Regions from separate parts of the Mycobacterium sp. NGS33 genome, predicted to be linked through region 1. Evidence: predicted binding sites of a transcription regulator. Region 1 holds the regulator's gene; each other region holds the start of a gene.
What was found. Region 1 encodes LexA, which represses DNA repair genes until DNA is damaged. Its sites were predicted from a motif close to CGAACANNTGTTCG; they were not measured.

Region 1 (3,160 bases):
GAGTAGGTGCCGACCTCGATTTCGGTGATGCCGCTGGGATGCGCCAAAACCAGCTCGACGTGGCCCGGCTGGGGCACCCGGAGATACCCGGTTTCGGCGTGCAGCGGCTTGCCGTCGGCCACCGCCTTGGTTTTCTGCCCGTAGGCCAGAAACGGTTTACCGACGTGGGCGAACACGACTTCCTCGAGGTAGTCGAACGGCGGGATCGTCGGGTACTTTCCCGCGCCCTTGCCGGACCAGGTCCCAAGGAGCGGGGCCAGCGCCGCAAGGTCGGGATGCAAGTCAGTGGGCATGAAAGCGAGCCTAGCCGGGTGACGATGCGGGCCGGGACGGCCCGGTGAGGAGGCCGGCGTTTCAACCCAGCCGGGTGACGATGCGGGCCGGGACGGCCCGGTCAGCCCGGCGCCGTCACGCCGCGGTGATCGCGCAGCGCCTGGATCTCGCGTTCGAAATCGTCCGCGGATTCAAACGAGCGATACACGGACGCGAACCGCAGGTAGGCCACCTCGTCGAGGTCGCGCAGCGGCCCGAGGATGGCCAATCCCACCTCGTGGCTGGGGATTTCCGGCGAACCGGCGGCGCGCACGGTGTCTTCGACCTGCTGGGCCAGCAGGTTCAGGGCGTCGTCGTCGACCTGGCGACCCTGGCAGGCGCGCCGGACGCCGCTGATGACCTTTTCCCTGCTGAACGGTTCGGTGACGCCACTGCGCTTGACCACCGCCAGGACAGCGGTCTCCACGGTGCTGAAACGCCGTCCGCACTCGGGACAGGATCGGCGCCGCCGGATGGCCTGGCCTTCATCGGTTTCGCGCGAGTCGATCACCCGGGAGTCGGGATGACGGCAGAACGGACAGTGCATGACCGCTCCTTCACCGTGCCGACGAACAACCGCAGAACTTTGAGCGTACCCGCGCGCCGATCTGCATGGCTAACAGAGCCGTTTTCGCACAACGGTTGTCAGCCGACCGGAGCGATGAGGGTCTGACCCGCCATCAGGTTGGGCGAGTGCAGATCGTTGAGTTCGCGGATGCGGTCGGCGACCTGAGTGGTCGGCGCCTCGGGCGCGACCCGGTGCGCGAAGTCCTGCAGCGACTCCCCCGCGTCGACGCGGACGACGGCCAGCCGGTCGGGAATGTGGGCCGCGTTGTTGGTGGAGTCGCCGTTGAGCACCTGGCCGACGTTCGCGACGAGCCCCAGCCACAGCGTGATCGCCCCGGCGGCCAACGCCAGCCCGATGGTCGACGCCCAGGTGGTCGCGCGCCGGCGGTGCGGGGCGACCGACATTGCCACCCCGGTGCCGTAATAGCGCGTCGCCGCGCCCGCCGGGCGCGCCGGCGCCGGCCTGCGGGATCGGGTCAGACCGTCGCGTCCATACCGAGCACCCTGCACGGGTCCGTTGATCGGGCGCCGAAGACTGCTGATACGCGGCGCAGGCGTGTGGATGACTGTCATCTTCGTTCCTCCGGTCAACTAGCTCTCGCTCGTGTGTTCGACTCTAATCGCTTGTGTGTTCGAAACCCGAACATTTGAGCGAAGCGTGTCGCACGAGCAAACGCTAGATCACACCACCGACAAGTTCGTCGGCCTTTACCACTGTCACGAGGCCCAAATACCCGATAACCCGAAGAGTTACACATTTGTGATTCACCCGACTTTGCGCCTTTTCCGTCGCCGCCCGCGACGGCGCGACACGCCACTCGAACACATGTTTGATTCTTGTTCGAGTGGCGGCTACATTCATTGCCATGGGCGACAGCAACGACATTTCCTCGGCCGGCCCCGAAGGCCGGTTGCACTCCGTGGATCCCTCGCTGACCGAGCGTCAGCGCACCATTCTGAATGTCATCCGCGCCTCGGTCACCAGCCGCGGCTACCCGCCGAGCATCCGCGAGATCGGCGACGCCGTCGGCCTGACGTCGACGTCATCGGTGGCGCACCAGCTGCGCACCCTGGAGCGCAAGGGATACCTGCGGCGCGACCCCAACCGCCCCCGGGCGGTCGATGTCCGCGGGATCGACGACGACGTGACGGCGCCCGCCACCGAGGTGGCCGGCTCGGATGCCCTGCCCGAACCCACGTTTGTCCCGGTGCTCGGGCGCATCGCGGCCGGTGGACCGATCCTGGCCGAGGAGGCCGTCGAGGATGTCTTTCCCCTGCCACGCGAATTGGTCGGCGAGGGAACGCTTTTCCTGCTCAAGGTGGTCGGTGATTCGATGGTCGACGCCGCGATCTGTGACGGCGACTGGGTGGTGGTGCGTCAGCAGAACGTCGCCGACAACGGCGACATCGTCGCGGCGATGCTCGACGGCGAAGCCACCGTCAAGACGTTCAAGCGCGCCGGCGGTCAGGTCTGGCTGATGCCGCACAACCCGGCGTTCGACCCCATCCCCGGCAACGACGCCAGCGTGCTCGGCAAGGTCGTCACCGTCATCCGCAAGGTCTGACGCCCCGCCGCGTCAGTCGGCGCGGGTGAAACCGTTGGCCAGCGCGACTTCTTCGCTCGACAGCCAGAGTTCGGCGAGCGTGTCCTGATACAGGTCGCTGCCCGGCGTGTAATACAGCCCGTACCGGGCGCTGGCCTTGATCGGATATCCCTCGGGCGCCTGGTACGGGTCGTCGAGCGGCAGGTGGATCGTGGGCCGGCCGTCCGGGCCCGCCAGACCATTGTCCGAGCCGTCCTCGTCGTCGGCGGCGGCGTGCCGTCCGCTTCGCGCCGGCGCCCCGGCCGCGACCGCTCCGGCGACCACCGCGTCTGCCACGTCGGCTCCCCGGTCCTCCGCCGGCTCGGCCTCGGCCTCGGGCTCGGGCGTGGCGAGGTCGAGGTAGTCGTCCTCGGGCTCGGCCGTGTCCAGGGCGCCGGTCACGGCGTCGGTGTCGGGCGGGGTGCGGGGCACCGCGAGGTCAAGGTATTCGTCGTCCGGGTAGGCCTCCTGCGCGTACCCGGCGTCGAGGTCGTCGGCGTCGGCGTAGGCGGCGTCGTCCGCGGTGTCGGGCTCGGCGAGCTCGGGAACCTCGTCGGCGTAGTCGGCGTAGTCGACCTGGGCGGCGGGATAGTCGGCCTCCGACAGCATCTCGCCGGAGACGACGGGGATGGAGTCGGTGTCGACGGCGTCGGGGTCTTCCTCCTCGAACCCGTATTCACTCTCGGCGGGAGCCTGGC
Region 2 (3,160 bases), on a different contig from region 1:
CGCCGGGGGTGCCTCCGGCACCGCCCGACGGGGATCCCGGGGAAAATCCGGGGCCGAGGAAGATGAACGCGCCGTGGCTGTATCCGGCGCTCAGCGGTTCGACGCGAATGCTGCAGGGGTAAGTGCCGTCGGGGCCGACGATCACGATGTTGTTGTTGTAGCGCAGGTATTCGGTTTTGCCGTTGTCGGCTCGCGCGTCCGGTGCTGCATAGTCGGCGAGGGTGTCGGCCACCTGGTCGGGCGACCCGGAGCACTGGTAACGAGTCCCGTTCACGTCGCGGGCGTACTCGTGATAGTGGCCGGCGACATAGGACGCAATGTTCTTCTGCAGCAAGATGATTCCGAAGATCAGGCACGTCACGCCGGCGGCGCCGAGCACACCGGCGATCACGAACAGGCGGTTGCGGCTCACGGGCGCCACCGGCTGGCCGTGTGGACCACCGTTCCGCCACCACGCCCCGGGTAGAGGTGCCAGGTCTGCCAGCGCCAGCCGGCGCCGTCGGGTGCGGCTGCCAGCACGGTGAGCGCGGCGTCATCGCCGGGGAACGTGCCGCCGAGCCAGCCCGTCCGCCGGGCGCACCGGTCGCGGAGGTCCTGTGCGAGGCGGCGAAAGCTCGCCTCGTCGTGGGTGTCGGTGCGCGACCGCAGGCAATAGCCGGGCGCGTCCGTGCGCTCGGGCAGGTCGGCGCCGAGATTGCGTGCGGTGCAGGAGATTTCCTCCGAGAACGCGCGCTCCACCGCGACGACGTGGGAGGCGCCGAGCACCCCGAGCAGGAGCGCCGCGCCGCCGCCGGGGTGGTCCAGCCGGCAGCTGACCAGCGGCGTGGGCACGGGCGCGTTGAGTGCGAGTCCGAGCCGTTCGCCGGATACGTCGGCCGGGGTCACGGTGAGCTGATGAAGGGGCACCGAGGAGACCTTCTGCGCTACGCCGGGCTGGGCGGGGGCGCCGAATAGACGGTGATTTCGCCCGGTGAGACGGACTTGCCCGTCGAGACCTCCCAGGGCATGTCCGGGGCCCAGCGCTCGAACGAGAGCAGCGCCGACTCGTCGTCGTTGGTGCAGTCGACGAATTCCATCTCGCCGCCGGCCGGCAGGCCGGTGGTGCCCTCGGTGGTGTAGGAGGCGCGGCCGCGTTCGGACTCGTGGAACATCACGCCGTCGACGACGTAGGGGTCGCCGGGCCGCAGCGGCACGTCCTTGCGGGTCACCCACAGCGCGAGTTCCAGCCGGCCGTCGTCCTCCTCGACGCTGAACCAGAGCGGCTGGTCGCCACCCTCCAGCAGGTGTTCCCACCACACGAAGGGGCCCTCGCGGAAGGTGACCGAGCCGCGCACGATGTAGTCGGTGCCGCCGTAGCTGACGATCGCGCCGGGCCCGAGCTGGCGCGGCCCGAACTGCGGCATCGCGTCGGAGGCGAGCGGATCCTGCCGCCCGGCCCGCTGGGCCGGCTGCTTGGGTCGCCGCAAAGCCACCACCAACACCACGATGGACGCGATGAAGAGCACCACGGCGATCATGACCAGCAGAGATCCCACGCCAACCCCTTCGTTGCCACCTGTCTCGAGCGAACGTGGGCTAAAGCTAACAGCTTTTTCGCGGGTTCGGCGCCGTAACGTCGCGCCGGGAATCGGCGGCGGCCGCCGCGTGTCCTACCCGGGACCGTCGGCGCCGGCCGCTAGGGTATCGAACAGCTGTTCTACTAGGTGGGAGCGGGTAATGCGGGTGATGGGCGTCGATCCCGGCCTGACCCGATGCGGTCTGTCGGTCGTGGAAAGCGGGCGTGGTCGCACGGTCGTGGCGCTGGACGTCGACGTGGTGCGCACGCCGTCGGACGCGCCGCTCGCCGAGCGGCTGCTCAAAATCAGCGATGCCGTCGAGCACTGGCTGTCCACCCACCAACCGGACGTCGTGGCGGTCGAGCGGGTGTTCTCCCAACTGAACGTGTCGACGGTGATGGGCACCGCCCAGGCCGGCGGCGTGGTCGCACTGGCGGCGGCCAAACGCGGCATCGACGTGCACTTCCACACCCCCAGCGAGGTCAAGGCCGCGGTCACCGGCAACGGCGCCGCCGACAAGGCGCAAGTCACCGCGATGGTCACCAGAATCCTTGCGCTGCAAGCCAAACCGTCACCGGCCGATGCCGCCGACGCGCTGGCCCTGGCGATTTGTCATTGCTGGCGGGCACCGATGCTCGCCCGGATGGCCGCGGCCGAGGCGATGGCCGCCGAGCAGCGCGAGAAATACAAGGCCAAGCTGAAGGCCGCGCGATGATCGCCTCGGTGCGCGGCGAGGTCCTCGAGGTGGCGCTCGATCATGTGGTGATCGAGGCCGCCGGCGTCGGCTACCGGGTGAACGCGACCCCGTCGACGCTGTCCACCTTGCGCGCCGGGACCGAGGCGCGGCTGATCACCGCGATGATCGTCCGCGAGGACTCGATGACCCTGTACGGCTTCACCGACACCGAGACCCGCGACCTGTTCCTGACGCTGCTGTCGGTGTCCGGGGTGGGGCCCCGGCTGGCGATGGCGACTCTGGCGGTGCACGACGCCGGGGCGCTGCGCCAGGCGCTGCACGACGGCGACGTCACCGCGCTCACCCGGGTGCCCGGCATCGGTAAGCGCAGCGCCGAACGCATGGTGCTGGAACTGCGCGACAAGGTCGGCGCCGGCGCGGCCCCCGGGGGAGCGTCGCCGGGCGCGGCGCTCAACGGCCACGCCGTCCGCGGTCCGGTGGTGGAGGCGCTGGTGGGGCTCGGGTTCGCCGCCAAGCAGGCCGAGGAAGCCACCGACAAGGTGCTGGCCGCCGACCATGACGCCACCACGTCGGGCGCCCTGCGCGCCGCCCTGTCGCTGCTGGGCAAGTCCCGATGAGCCCGCACGACTTCGGGGACGACCACGCCGATCGGGAGGTCTCCGCCGCGCTGGCCCCCGGCGAGGGCGACATCGACGTCAGCCTGCGTCCGCGCTCGCTGCGCGAGTTCATCGGCCAGCCGCGGGTGCGCGAACAGCTGCAGCTGGTCATCGAGGGCGCCAAAAACCGTGGCGGCACCCCGGATCACATTCTGCTGTCCGGCCCGCCGGGGCTGGGCAAGACGTCGCTCGCGATGATCATCGCCGCCGAGCTGGGCTCCTCGCTGCGGCTGACGTCCGGGCCCGCGCTG
Region 3 (3,160 bases), on a different contig from region 1:
ACGAACCCATCGAGCGGAGCTGGCAGGACCGGCTGAGCGAATTGGACGTGGCGGTCGACGAGATTCCGCGCATCTCGGCCAAGGACCCCGACAGCGTGCAGTGGCCACCCGAGGTGATCGCCGACGGGCCGATCCCGCTGGCGCGCTTGATCCCGGCCGGCGTCGACACCCGCGGTAACTCCACGCGGGCGCGAATTGTGTTGTTCCGCAAGCCGATTGAACGACGAGCGAAGGACACCATCGAGCTCGGCGACCTGCTGCACGAAATCCTAGTGGCTCAGGTCGCCATCTACCTCGACGTTGAGCCGTCGGTCATCGATCCGACGATCGACGACGAATAACTTTCCTGGCGCGCCGAGCGTTCGAGCGCTGCGCGCGCGGTGCGAGCAGCGTGCGTCAGATTATGCCGCGCTTGAGGCGGCGGCGCTCGCGTTCGGACAAACCGCCCCAGATTCCGAAGCGCTCGTCGTGCTCGAGGGCGTACTCGAGGCATTCATGACGGACCTCGCAACCCAGGCAGATTTTCTTTGCCTCGCGGGTGGAACCACCCTTTTCCGGGAAGAAGGCCTCGGGGTCGGTCTGGGCGCACAGCGCGCGGTCCTGCCACTGATCGGCGGCCGGCTCGGGCATGGGCTCGGGCTCGAAAGCGATTGGGGCGTCAGGGACCACGGTCAAATGGGGCCGAGCGGGGCGGTCCAGTGCCGGGTCGATGTCGGTGTGCGGCGTGCTCGCCATAGCGCTTCGAAACGTTTCGTAAGACATACGGTCGTCCGCCTCCTCAGCTGGATTGAGAGAGAGATTCATTGGTTTCCCACTGTTCTGATGTAACAGCCAATTCGAACAAGTGATCGAATCTCGGTCTGCGACACCGGAGTCGGCCGGCCAACCGGGAAATGACACTGTTGTGATTAGACACGGGTTGATCTGCCGGGTCAAGCACTTCGGCGCATTTCCATACCATCTCGTGATCGAATTTCGGCGTTTCTGTTGTTTTGGGCCTTCGGCGTGTTGATCACACAGCCCTCAACTTTCCCACGAGTTGCCACAAGCGGTGGGGAACCGCAACTTTGAGGCACCCCCGACGGGCCCGCCACGGCGCGCTCGCCGGGCAGTACTGTCGTGCAATGTGAAGGTCACCGTTCTGGTCGGTGGGGTTGGCGGCGCCCGCTTCCTGCTGGGTGTTCAACAGCTGTTCGGGCTCGGTCAGTTTCAAACGCAACGGCATCCGGACCCGGAACCCGGCAGCCACGAACTGAAGGCCATCGTCAACATTGGCGATGACGCCTGGATCCACGGACTGCGAGTCTGCCCCGATTTGGACACCTGCATGTACACCTTAGGTGGAGGTGTAGATCCGGAGCGAGGGTGGGGGCACCGCAACGAAACCTGGCACGCCAAAGAGGAATTGGCGCGCTACGGGGTGCAGCCGGACTGGTTCGGACTCGGCGACCGGGACCTGGGCACCCACCTGGTCCGCACCCAGATGCTTAACGCCGGCTATCCCCTCTCACAGATCACCACCGCGCTGTGCGACCGCTGGCAGCCCGGCGCGCGGCTGCTGCCCGCCAGCGACGACCGCTGCGAGACCCACGTGGTGATAACCGATCCCGACGACGGCAGCCGGCGGGCCATCCACTTTCAGGAGTGGTGGGTGCGCTACCGCGCCCAGGTGCCCACCCACAGCTTCGCGTTCGTCGGCGCCGAAAAGGCGGCCGCCACAACCGATGCCACGGCGGCCATCGCGGACGCCGACGTCATCCTGCTGGCGCCGTCGAACCCGGTCGTGAGCGTCGGCGCCATCCTGGCCGTCCCCGGCATCCGCGGCGCGTTGCGCGCCGCGCGCGCCCCGATCGTCGGCTACTCCCCGATCATCGGCGGAAAGCCCTTGCGCGGCATGGCCGATGCCTGCCTGTCGGTGATCGGGGTCGAATCCACCGCCGAAGCGGTCGGCCGCCATTACGGCGCGCGCCGCGACACCGGCATCCTGGACGGCTGGCTGGTGAGCGAGGACGACCGCGCCGACATCGACGGCGTGGCCGTGCGCTCGGTGCCGCTGGTGATGACCGACCCGAAGGCGACCGCCGAGATGGTCCGCGCCGGGCTGGACCTGGCGGGGGTGAGCCCGTGACGACACCGCCGGGCGAGCACGGCGCCGCCGCAGCGATCGAAATCCTGCCCGTGGCCGGGCTGCCCGAATTCCGGCCCGGCGACGATCTAGGTGCGGCCCTCGCCGCGGCCGCGCCGTGGCTGCGCGACGGCGACGTCGTGGTGGTCACCAGCAAGGCAGTGTCCAAATGCGAGGGCCGGCTGGTGCCGGCGCCGCGCGACCCCGAGGAGCGCGACCGACTGCGACGCAAGCTGGTCGACGACGAAGCCGTCCGGGTGCTGGCCCGCAAGGGCCGGACCCTGATCACCGAGAACCGGATCGGCCTGGTGCAGGCCGCCGCCGGCGTGGACGGATCCAACGTCGGGCGCGACGAACTCGCGCTGCTGCCGGTCGACCCCGACGGCAGCGCCGCGGCGCTGCGGACCGCGCTGCGCGAGCGGCTCGGGGTCGAGGTCGCCGTCGTCATCACCGACACGATGGGCCGCGCCTGGCGCAACGGCCAGACGGACGCGGCCGTGGGCGCGGCGGGACTGGCTGTGCTGCACGGCTATTCGGGGGCCGTCGACCAGCACGGCAACGAGCTGCTGGTCACCGAGGTGGCGATCGCCGACGAGATCGCCGCGGCCGCCGATCTGGTCAAGGGCAAACTGACCGCGATGCCCGTGGCGGTGGTGCGCGGCCTGGCGGTGACCGACGACGGGTCGACGGCGCGGCGGTTGTTGCGGCCGGGCACCGAGGACCTGTTCTGGCTCGGCACCGCCGAGGCCCTCGACATGGGCCGGCGCGAGGCGCAGCTGCTGCGCCGCTCGGTGCGCCGGTTCAGCGCCGAGCCGGTGCCGGCGGACCTGCTGGAGGCCGCCGTCGCCGAGGCCCTGACCGCGCCGGCTCCCCACCACACCCGCCCGGTGCGGTTCGTCTGGCTGCGGACCCCGGCCACCCGGACCCGGCTGCTGGACCGCATGAAGGACAAGTGGCGCGCCGACCTCGCCGGTGACGGCCGGCCCGCGGACTCGATCGATCGCCGGGTGGCGCGCGGCCAGATCCTCTACGACG

Region 2: the regulator LexA is predicted to act here: its motif matches at 1,685-1,698, upstream of ruvC (crossover junction endodeoxyribonuclease RuvC).
Region 3: the regulator LexA is predicted to act here: its motif matches at 838-851, upstream of cofD (2-phospho-L-lactate transferase).

What each region holds. Positions count from the first base shown of each region.
Region 1 is NZ_JCALDN010000025.1:26,100-29,259, reverse strand. Features, by position in the region: gene AC5Y5B_RS23750 (peroxynitrite isomerase) at 1-293, opposite strand, end outside; gene nrdR (transcriptional regulator NrdR) at 395-859, opposite strand; gene AC5Y5B_RS23740 (LysM peptidoglycan-binding domain-containing protein) at 958-1,452, opposite strand; gene lexA (transcriptional repressor LexA) at 1,746-2,444, shown strand; gene AC5Y5B_RS23730 (LGFP repeat-containing protein) at 2,457-3,160, opposite strand, start outside.
Region 2 is NZ_JCALDN010000022.1:42,395-45,554, forward strand. Features, by position in the region: gene AC5Y5B_RS22800 (DUF4247 domain-containing protein) at 1-412, opposite strand, end outside; gene AC5Y5B_RS22805 (DUF2617 family protein) at 409-906, opposite strand; gene AC5Y5B_RS22810 (DUF4178 domain-containing protein) at 924-1,535, opposite strand; gene ruvC (crossover junction endodeoxyribonuclease RuvC) at 1,717-2,271, shown strand; gene ruvA (Holliday junction branch migration protein RuvA) at 2,268-2,870, shown strand; gene ruvB (Holliday junction branch migration DNA helicase RuvB) at 2,867-3,160, shown strand, end outside.
Region 3 is NZ_JCALDN010000019.1:46,104-49,263, reverse strand. Features, by position in the region: gene AC5Y5B_RS21715 (metallopeptidase family protein) at 1-341, shown strand, start outside; gene AC5Y5B_RS21710 (WhiB family transcriptional regulator) at 397-735, opposite strand; gene cofD (2-phospho-L-lactate transferase) at 1,127-2,128, shown strand; gene AC5Y5B_RS21700 (coenzyme F420-0:L-glutamate ligase) at 2,125-3,160, shown strand, end outside.